Regions from separate parts of the Telluria sp. RB2R28 genome, predicted to be linked through region 1. Evidence: predicted binding sites of a transcription regulator. Region 1 holds the regulator's gene; the other holds the start of a gene.

Region 1 (4,589 bases):
TCTGCGCGAACGGCGTGTCGTCACCCTCGAGCGACGCCATGATCGCCGCCACCGAGTCCGCGCCAAAGTGCGCATCGATGCGCGCACGGTTGGCCTGCAATTCACTCTCGCCGGCATGCTGGATGGCGAACGCGCGGATCGCCGCCGGCAGATTCGCGCCCGGCGTCGCCTCGATCAGCGCGTGCAACGCCGCCAGGTCTGCGCCCGGCACGAACACGTCGGCCAGGCCCACGTACAGTGCGTCGGCCGCGCCGATCGTCAAACCGGTCAAGCCCAGAAACATCCCCAGTTGCCCCGGCGCGTGCGACAGGAAATGGCTGCCGCCGACATCGGGGAACAGGCCGATATTCACCTCTGGCATTGCCATCCTGGTGCGCTCGGTGACGATGCGCAGGCCGCAATCGGGCCCACCCTGCGCGATGCCCATGCCGCCGCCCATGACCACGCCGTCCATCAGCGCGATATACGGTTTCGGATAAAAATGGATCAGGTGGTTGAGCGCGTATTCTTCGGTGAAGAAATCTTCGAGCAGTGCGCTGCCGCCTTGCGGCGAGGCGTTGCCGACGTCGTGGAAGAAGCGGATATCGCCGCCGGCGCACAGCGCTTTTTCACTGCTGCTGGTGATCACGACGGCATCGACCGCGGCGTCGAGCTGCCAGTCGAGCAGGATCGTGGTCAGTGCGCGCACCATGTCCAGCGACAGCGAATTGAGCGCCTTGGGCCGGTCGAGGGTAATGATGCCGGTACGGTTGGCGATGCGGGTCAGGACGTGTTCGGGCATGGCGTGATCCATCGAAAGGAAACACGTATTTTACCGGCAGCGGGATGCAAAAAGGGCGTCCCGAAAAGACGCCCCTGGCGGTGGTGACCTGCGCTCGATCAGGCGGCAGCGACGTCTGCTTCGTTGACGTCCAGGCGTTTGATCGCTGTGCGGTTATGGTCTTTGAGCATCTGCTTGTGCTTCAGGATTTGTCGATCCAGTTTATCCATCAACATGTCGATCGCGGCGTACAGGTCTTGCGCGACGCTCGCCACGTGCAGGGTCTTGCCCGACACCTGGACATTGATTTCAGCTTTTTGCCTTTTTTCTTTTTCAGTGAGGTTATCGACGGCCAGGAAGACGTGGGTATCTATGACTTGATCGAAATGGCGAATAATGCGTTCCAGCTTATTCTGAACGTATTCACGGATGGCAGGGGTGACTTCGAGATGGTGACCACTGATGGTGAGGTTCATACACACTCCTTTGAAGATGTCACGTCGCTTGCACCACACAGGAGCTGAAGGCACAGACTGTATGAGCGGCGTTGTTACAAGGCTTTGCGGAGACTGACGGGGGGGATCTTGAGCGCTTCACGGTATTTTGCGACCGTCCTGCGCGCAATGACCATGCCTTGTTCCCCGAGCATTTCCGCGATCTTGCTGTCGGATAATGGATTCTTAGGGTCTTCTGCTCCTGTCAATTGTGCGATGAGCGCACGGATTGCCGTTGAGGATGCTTCGCCGCCCGCTTCAGTGGCAACGTGGCTACCGAAGAAATACTTCAACTCGAACATGCCGTGCGGGGTCAGCATGTATTTCTGGGTTGTGACACGAGAGATCGTGCTCTCGTGCAGACCTAGTGTATCAGCTATCTCGCGCAAAACAAGGGGCCGCATGGCAACCGCGCCATGGCTGAAAAAGTTGCGCTGGCGCTCGACAATCGCCTCGGCCACACGCAGGATCGTGTCGAAACGCTGGCGCATGTTCTTGATGAGCCACTTCGCCTCTTGCATCTGCGCGCCCATCTGGCTCTCGCTGCGGCCCTGCTTGAGCATCGTGGCGTACAGGCTGTTCACGCGCAGGCGCGGCATGACGTCCGGGTTCAGCGTGACCGCCCAGCCGTTCTTGGCGCGCCGCACGATCACGTCCGGCACCACGTAATCCGACACGTTCGACGCGAACGCGGCGCCCGGGTGCGGATTGCACTGGCGGACCACGGCCTGCACTTCGCGCAGGTCTTCGTCGTCGCAATCGAGCGCTTTTTTCAGTTTGCTGTATTCGCGCTGCGCGAACCACGTCAGGTAGCCTTCGACGATCTTCAGGGCCATGCGGCGCGTGACCATCGGCACGCCCGGCATGCGCCGGATCTGCAGCGCCAGGCATTCGGCCGCACTGCGCGCGCCCACGCCCACCGGGTCCATGCTCTGCACCATCGCCAGCGCGCAGCGCAGTTCGTCGAGGTCGACGTCGAGTTCTTCGGGCAGCCGCGCGTGGATGTCGTCGAGCGGTTCTTCCAGGTAGCCGTTGTCGTCGAGCGCGTCGATCACCAGTTCGGCCAGCGCGCGGTCGCGGGTCGACAGCAGCGTTTCGCGCACCTGTTCCATCAGGTGTTCGCGCAGCGTGATGGCGCACGCCTCCAGCTGCGGGCGGCCGTCTTCATCGTCGCTGCTGGCGCTGCCGGACGACGTTCCGCTGCCTTCGCTCCACTCGTTGTCGGGCCGGTCGCCATCGACCCCGCCACCTTCAGCGCCCTCGCCCTCGGCCGGCGCGCTGCCTTCGCCCTCGGCCTGCTGGCCCGGCGCCGGCGGCGCCTCGCCAGGTGCCGGCGCATTGTTGATGGCCCCATCGGCCAGCAAGCGCACCGAATGATCGAGCGGATCGTCGAGCCTTTCGAGCAGCGGGTTATCGCCCAATATCTGCTCGATCTCCTGATGCAGTTCGAGCGTGGACAGCTGCAGCAACCGGATCGATTGCTGCAGCTGTGGCGTGAGCGCCAGGTGCTGCGAAGTGCGGAGCTGAAGGGACTGTTTCATCAATTGAGTATGGCTTACATGCGGAAATGTTCACCGAGGTACACGCGCCGTACCGACTCGTCGGCGATGATATCGTCGGGGCGGCCGGATGCAAGCACCGCGCCCTGATTGATGATGTAGGCGCGGTCGCAGATGCCAAGCGTCTCGCGGACATTGTGGTCGGTGATCAGGACGCCGATCTTGCGCTCCTTGAGGAAGCGCACGATGCGCTGGATCTCGATCACGGCGATCGGATCGACGCCGGCAAACGGTTCATCGAGCAGCACGAAGCGCGGGTTGGTGGCCAGTGCGCGCGCGATCTCCACGCGGCGCCGCTCACCGCCCGACAGCGACAGCGCCGGGTTCTCGCGCAGCTTCTCGATCTGCAGGTCGGCCAGCAAGGTGTCGAGGCGGTCGCTGATCTCGGTTTTGGTGAGCGACTTGCCGTTGACCTTCTGCAGTTCGAGCACGGCGCGGATGTTTTCTTCCACCGTCAGCTTGCGAAACACCGACGCTTCCTGCGGCAGGTACGACAGGCCGAGCACCGCGCGGCGATGGATCGGCAGGCTGGTGATGTCGGTGCCGTTGATGCTGATCGAGCCGGCGTCCGACGGCACCAGGCCGACGATCATGTAGAACGAGGTGGTCTTGCCGGCGCCGTTCGGGCCCAGCAAACCCACCACTTCGCCGCATTCGACATCGAGCGACACGTCGCGCACGACCAGGCGCTTGCCATAGCTTTTCTGCAGGCCCTTGACGACCAGCGTGCTGCGATCGTTCAGTTCCGTCATTGCGTGCCTCCGGCCGGCGCACGCTTGGGCGCCAGGATCAGCGTGCCGCGCCCGCCGCCAACCTTGCTCTCGCCGCTGACATCATTGCGCACGGCGACGACTTCCTTGCGGTTGTCGTACGAGATGAACGGGCCGGTCATCTGGTTGGTCATCCGGTCGTTTTCGAGTTCCTTGACGACGGCGTTCGAGTACAGGCGCACCAGCTCCGAGCGTTCGTCGTATTCGATGCGTTCGGCCTGGCCTTCGACCCACAGGTTCGGGCCGCCGTCGCGCTTCTGACGGAACGTGGCGGGCTTGCCGTTGGCGGCGGTGAGCGTCACGCTCATATAGCCTTCGGGTGTCTCCCTGACGACGGCGCGTTCGGCCTTGACCAGCAGCGTGCCGCGGGTCAGGATCACGTTGCCGGTGAAGGTGCGTACGCCTGCGACGCCATCAAGGTCGCCGTTATCGTATTCGAGCGCCGCCTGCTTGAGCGAGTCGGCCTTTTCGGCCATGGCGGTCAAGGAAAGGAGTGAAAAGAAAGCGGCAGCAAAAAGTTTTTTCATTATGGTGCTGGTCCTGGGTTAGCACGCGCGCATGGCTGATGGCCTTCAGCGCTGGCGTGGCGGATAGACGATACGGCCGCGGCCGGACAATTGCATCTGCATGGTCGCGTTGTTGGCCATCATGCCGGTGGCCTTGAGGCTGGACGCGCCAAGCTCCATGTCGATCGGCTGGTCGGTCTTGACGATTTCTTCGTCGGGCAACACGGTCATGGCCTGCGTGCGCACGCGCAGCGCTTCGCTGGCGGGCGTCTTCGGGCGCTGCAGATCGACGTCGCCAAACAGTTCGACGCGGTGTTCTTCGTGGAAGATGCGCGCGTTCCTGGCCACCACCGTCATCGGCGGACGACCCGGTTCGATGCCGCGCATGAGCGGCTGGTCGACGTTCGACACGTCCCCTTGCGGGATGTGGGCCAGGCGCTTGCCCGACACCACGTAGCTCGGCTGGCCGTTGGGCGTCATCCGCACAAACGAAAAGTTCT
Region 2 (4,589 bases), on a different contig from region 1:
GGGGGACGAAAAGAAGCGGCGCTGACCGCCTCTTCGCTGATCGGGGCAAGGGGGTCGAACGACCCACTTGCCACGTCCCTATATTGCCCGAAAAGTATAATCAAGGCAACCTTATTTGTGCCAATGGACACGTGAGGACGCCGCACACGCGAACACGACAGGAACAGGTATGGAAATAGCAGGCTGGTTGCAGGCAGGTGGATGGGGATTGCTGGCAGGCGGCGCCCTGCTGCTTGGCGCCGGGATCGGGGTGCGCTATGCCGTGCCGCAGCGTATGGTCGCGGCCATCATGGCGTTTGGCAGCGGCGTGCTGATCTCGGCGCTGTCGTTCGAGTTGATGGATGAAGCACTCGAGACCGGCGGGCTCGCGTCGACGGCAGCCGGCTTCGTGGTTGGCGCCGGCATTTATACCGGCGCCAACTGGCTGCTGGCGCGCAAGGGCGCCAAACACCGCAAGCGTTCCACACCGCAGGAGGACACCAACTCCAAGGCGAACGCCAGCGGCACGGCGATTGCCATCGGCGCCCTGCTCGACGGGATTCCCGAGTCGATCGTCATCGGCCTGTCGCTGCTCGGTGGTGAGGGTGTCAGCATGGCGATGGTGGCCGCAGTGTTCCTGTCGAACCTGCCGGAAGGGTTGTCCAGCGCTGCGGGCATGAAGCGCGCCGGCCAGTCGACCGGGTACATCTTTGGCGTCTGGGCAGCGATTGCGTTCGCCTCGGGCCTGGCAGCGATGGCGGGCTTCACGCTGTTTCACCAGTTCCCGTCTGAAATGATCGCGGCAATCACAGCGGTAGCGGCCGGGAGCGTGCTGGCAATGGTGGTCGACACGATGATCCCCGAGGCCTTCGACGAAACCCATGATTTCGCCGGCCTGATCGTCGCGGCGGGATTTCTCGCTGCCTTCACACTCAGTAAGTTTTCTTCCTGAACTTGCCGTGCATTACTGTTTATAATCACTCGTTCAAGTGACGCCACCTCCCCGGCGTCGCAACCTCTATCCCATCCTGATGATGCAACCCCAGTTTTCCGGCGGCACCTGGCGTGACGGCGCGGCGCCGCTCGCATTGCGCTATTTGTTCGCGCTGTTCCTGTTCGTCGTTGCGCTGGCGGCCCGCTTCATGCTGGTGGACATCCTGCCGGCGCGCGGTTTTCCGTTCCTGTCGTTCTTCCCTGCGGTATTGCTGGCGGCCTACCTCGCCGGTCTCGGGCCGGGCCTGCTTGCCGCGTTCCTCAGCACCTGGGCGGCCTGGGCATTTTTCATGGGCCCGCGCCTGGCGCCAGCTGCCATGGCGCACAGCGACCTGATCGCGCTGGTCTTTTTCGCGTCGATCCTCGTCGTCGACTGCCTCGTCATCGAGCGCATGAATCTGGCCATGCGCAAGCTGCGCACGACCGGCACCCGCTTGCGCGAAAGCGAAGATGCGCTGGTGGCGCGCCAGGCCGAGCTGAGCGAAGCGAACCGGCAAAAAGACGTCTTCATCGCGATGCTGGCGCACGAACTGCGCAATCCGCTGGCGCCGATCCTGTCGGCGGCCCAGCTGATCGCCATGCGCGCGGGCAACGACGAACCATTGGCCCGCGCCGCGGCCATCATCACGCGCCAGGGGCTGCAACTGACGCGGCTGGTCGACGACCTGCTCGACGCGTCACGGATCCACTCGGCCAAGCTGACGCTGCAGGTCGCACCGGCCGACCTGCGTGACGTGATCGCCAGCGCGCTGGAAACGAGCGCGCCGATGATCGAACAATCGGCCGCCAACTTCCAGCTGACGTTGCCACCGCAACCCATTCCCGTGGATGTCGACAGCACGCGCATCGCCCAGTGCGTGTCGAACCTGTTGCACAACGCCTTCAAGTTTTCGGCCAATCAGGGCGACATCCATCTGCACATCAGCACCGGGGCCGACGGCATGGCCCGCATCCGGGTCACCGATACCGGCCGTGGCATTTCGCCTGACATGCTCCCCCGCCTGTTCGACATGTTCACGCAGGAAGGTCGCAGCGGCAACGATGGCAATAGTGGCCTGGGCATCGGCCTGGCGCTGACGCGAGACCTGGTACTGCGCCACGGCGGCACGCTCACCGCGCACAGCGACGGCCATGGCCGCGGCGCATCATTCGAAATTGCCCTGCCCCTGAGCACCGAAGTGCACGCGACCGCCATCGCCGCGGCGGCACCGGCGGTGCTCGATGCACCCCAGCAGGCGCCGTCGGTGCTGGTCGTGGACGACAACGTCGATGCAGCCGAGCTGCTGCAGGCGCTGCTCGCACTGCACGGTTTCGATGTGCACATCGCCCATACCGGTGGCGCCGCCCTGGCCGCGCTGGCCCAGGATCGCTACCGCGTCTTGTTGCTCGATATTGGATTACCCGACATGTCCGGCTACGAGGTTGCCATCGCTGCACGCGCCCAGGGCTTGTTGGACGACACGACCTTCATCGTCGCGCTGACGGGCTGGAGCGATGCCGAGTCGCGCCAGCGCTCGGTCGATGCGGGCATCGACCATCATCTGAACAAGCCGGTGCAGATGGAGGCGCTATTGCGCCTGTTCGATGCGCGGACGTTGTCGACCAATCTTACAAGTGCGTGACACGACTCGAGGTAGATTGACTTAAGTACTTGTTGGTATTGAGGATTTTGAACAGGCACGGTCCGTGCTTATTGGATATCGCAACAGCAATGTTCGGAATTCCATGTCACGCGAATGTTCATCCATCCTTTCATAGAACGGAGTGCTTTGTGAAACCGATCAAGAACTTGAGGAATGTCGCCCTTGCCGCCATGCTGTTTTCCGCTGGTGTGGCCAATGCAGCGCTCTACCAGTTCCAGCTGACCGGCGACTACGCAGCCAGCTGGCAATTGAATTCGACCGTCTTGCCCGATCTCGCCGCTGACGGCGAAAGCTTCGTCCTGTGGGACATTGCCGGCAATTTCCCCGGCTCGGCTGAAGACGTCGTGGACCTGTACTTTTACAACGAGGCCATCGATGGCGGCCTGGAGATCTTCGACTTCTATGGCAATAACTTGTTGTTGAGCACCGAGGGCTTCCAGCTCTACACGGGTTCCGAAGACAATCCAACTTTCCGCCTTGGCACGTTTGCGCTGACCGAGTACCTGGGCGCTGGCAGATACTCCCTGACGGTCACGGATCTGGATGTACTGCCTGAACCACCGGTCGACGTCCCGGAACCAGCCAGCGCTGCGCTGCTGCTGGGCGGCCTGGGCGTCATGCTCGCGTCGCGCAAGCGCCGCCAGGCCAGGTAATCATCGTAATACCGGCAAGGCTGCGCTGAAACAGCCTTGCTATCTTTTCGGCGCTGGCGGCGCAGCCACCGCACCCTGCGTGCGCAGGTACGCCACGATCTCGGCCGCCTGCTTCTCGCTCATGAAGCTGAGAAAGCGCATCTTGTTGCCCGGCACGACCTTTTCGCTGTCGCGAATGAACGCGACCAGTTTCTGCTCGTTCCAGACAAAACCTGCCTGCTTCAACGCCGGTGAGTACGCATACGCAGGGGCGCTGCCCGCCTTGCGGCCCACGATCCCGTTCAGTTGCGGCCCGAAGCCATTGCGGGCGCCCGCGCCAACCTCGTGACAGTTGGTACAGCGCGCGAACAGCCTGCGGCCGGCATCGACCTGCGCCTGCGCAGGTGCCGCCAGTGCCTCGGCGCCCGGTCCCAGCAACAGCGCGACACCAATAATGAGCGCGCGCATGATCACTTCACCCGCTGTTTCTCGAGCTTGCGCGCGAGCGTGCGGCGATGCATGCCCAGCCGGCGCGCCGCCTCGGAAATATTGAAATCAGTCTCGGCCAGCACGGCGTGGATGCGCTCCCATTCGAGCGTCTTGATCGACGTCGAGCGGTTGGTGACCTCGATTTCGGCGCTTCCGGCCACGTGCCCGAACGCCGCTTCGATATCGTCGGCGTCCGATGGCTTGGCCAGGTACTGGACGGCGCCGAGCTTGATCGCTTCGACCGCGGTGGCGATGCTGGCAAAGCCCGTCAGCACCACGATGAGCATGTCGGGGTCGTGCTCATGCAGCAGCTGCACGCAGGCCAGGCCCGAGGTCTGGCCCTTGAGCTTCAGGTCGACCACGGCGTAGCCGGGGTTGTGCTGCGCCAGGATGGCGGCGGCTTCATCGTGGCCGGTTGCGCCCAGGACGCGGTAACCGCGCCGCTCGAACGAGCGGCTCAGCGTGCGGGCGAAGGCTTCGTCGTCTTCGATGATGAGCAGCAGCGGCTCAGGGTTCGGCATCGTTCAGTTCCTCTTCCAGTTCAATGGCCGACATCGGCAGTCGCAGCATGACCACGGCGCCGCCCTCCGGGCGGTTGGTCGCCGTCACCGTGCCGCCGAGTTTGCGCACGACGTTCACGGCCAGGAACAACCCAAGACCACCGCCCGGTTTGCCCTTGGTGGACTGGTAGGGCTTGCCGAATTGCGCCAGCATGCTGGGCGCAAAGCCGGGACCACGGTCGAGCACAGACAGCACCAGCGTACGCTCGTCGATGTGCGCATCGAAGCAGACCCAGTCGGGCGAGGCTTCCAGCGCATTGTCGAGCAGGTTGTCGACCGTCTGGCGCAGCGCC

What was found. The regulator sigma-54, encoded in region 1, starts transcription at its own class of promoters, with help from an activator protein. The targets are predictions, from matches to a motif close to TGGCANGNAANCTGCTTT.
Region 2: a site for sigma-54 is predicted at 2,648-2,665, ahead of AC56LV_RS05620 (PEP-CTERM sorting domain-containing protein). Genes of this name have one in related genera too.

Annotation. Positions count from the first base shown of each region.
Region 1 is NZ_JCASIK010000003.1:20,838-25,426, forward strand. Features, by position in the region: gene AC56LV_RS12360 (enoyl-CoA hydratase/isomerase family protein) at 1-781, opposite strand, end outside; gene hpf (ribosome hibernation-promoting factor, HPF/YfiA family) at 880-1,236, opposite strand; gene AC56LV_RS12370 (RNA polymerase factor sigma-54) at 1,311-2,795, opposite strand; gene lptB (LPS export ABC transporter ATP-binding protein) at 2,810-3,565, opposite strand; gene lptA (lipopolysaccharide transport periplasmic protein LptA) at 3,562-4,110, opposite strand; gene lptC (LPS export ABC transporter periplasmic protein LptC) at 4,156-4,589, opposite strand, start outside.
Region 2 is NZ_JCASIK010000001.1:1,264,498-1,269,086, forward strand. Features, by position in the region: gene AC56LV_RS05610 (ZIP family metal transporter) at 170-931, shown strand; gene AC56LV_RS05615 (ATP-binding response regulator) at 1,011-2,594, shown strand; gene AC56LV_RS05620 (PEP-CTERM sorting domain-containing protein) at 2,744-3,268, shown strand; gene AC56LV_RS05625 (c-type cytochrome) at 3,308-3,715, opposite strand; gene AC56LV_RS05630 (response regulator transcription factor) at 3,718-4,257, opposite strand; gene AC56LV_RS05635 (ATP-binding protein) at 4,244-4,589, opposite strand, start outside.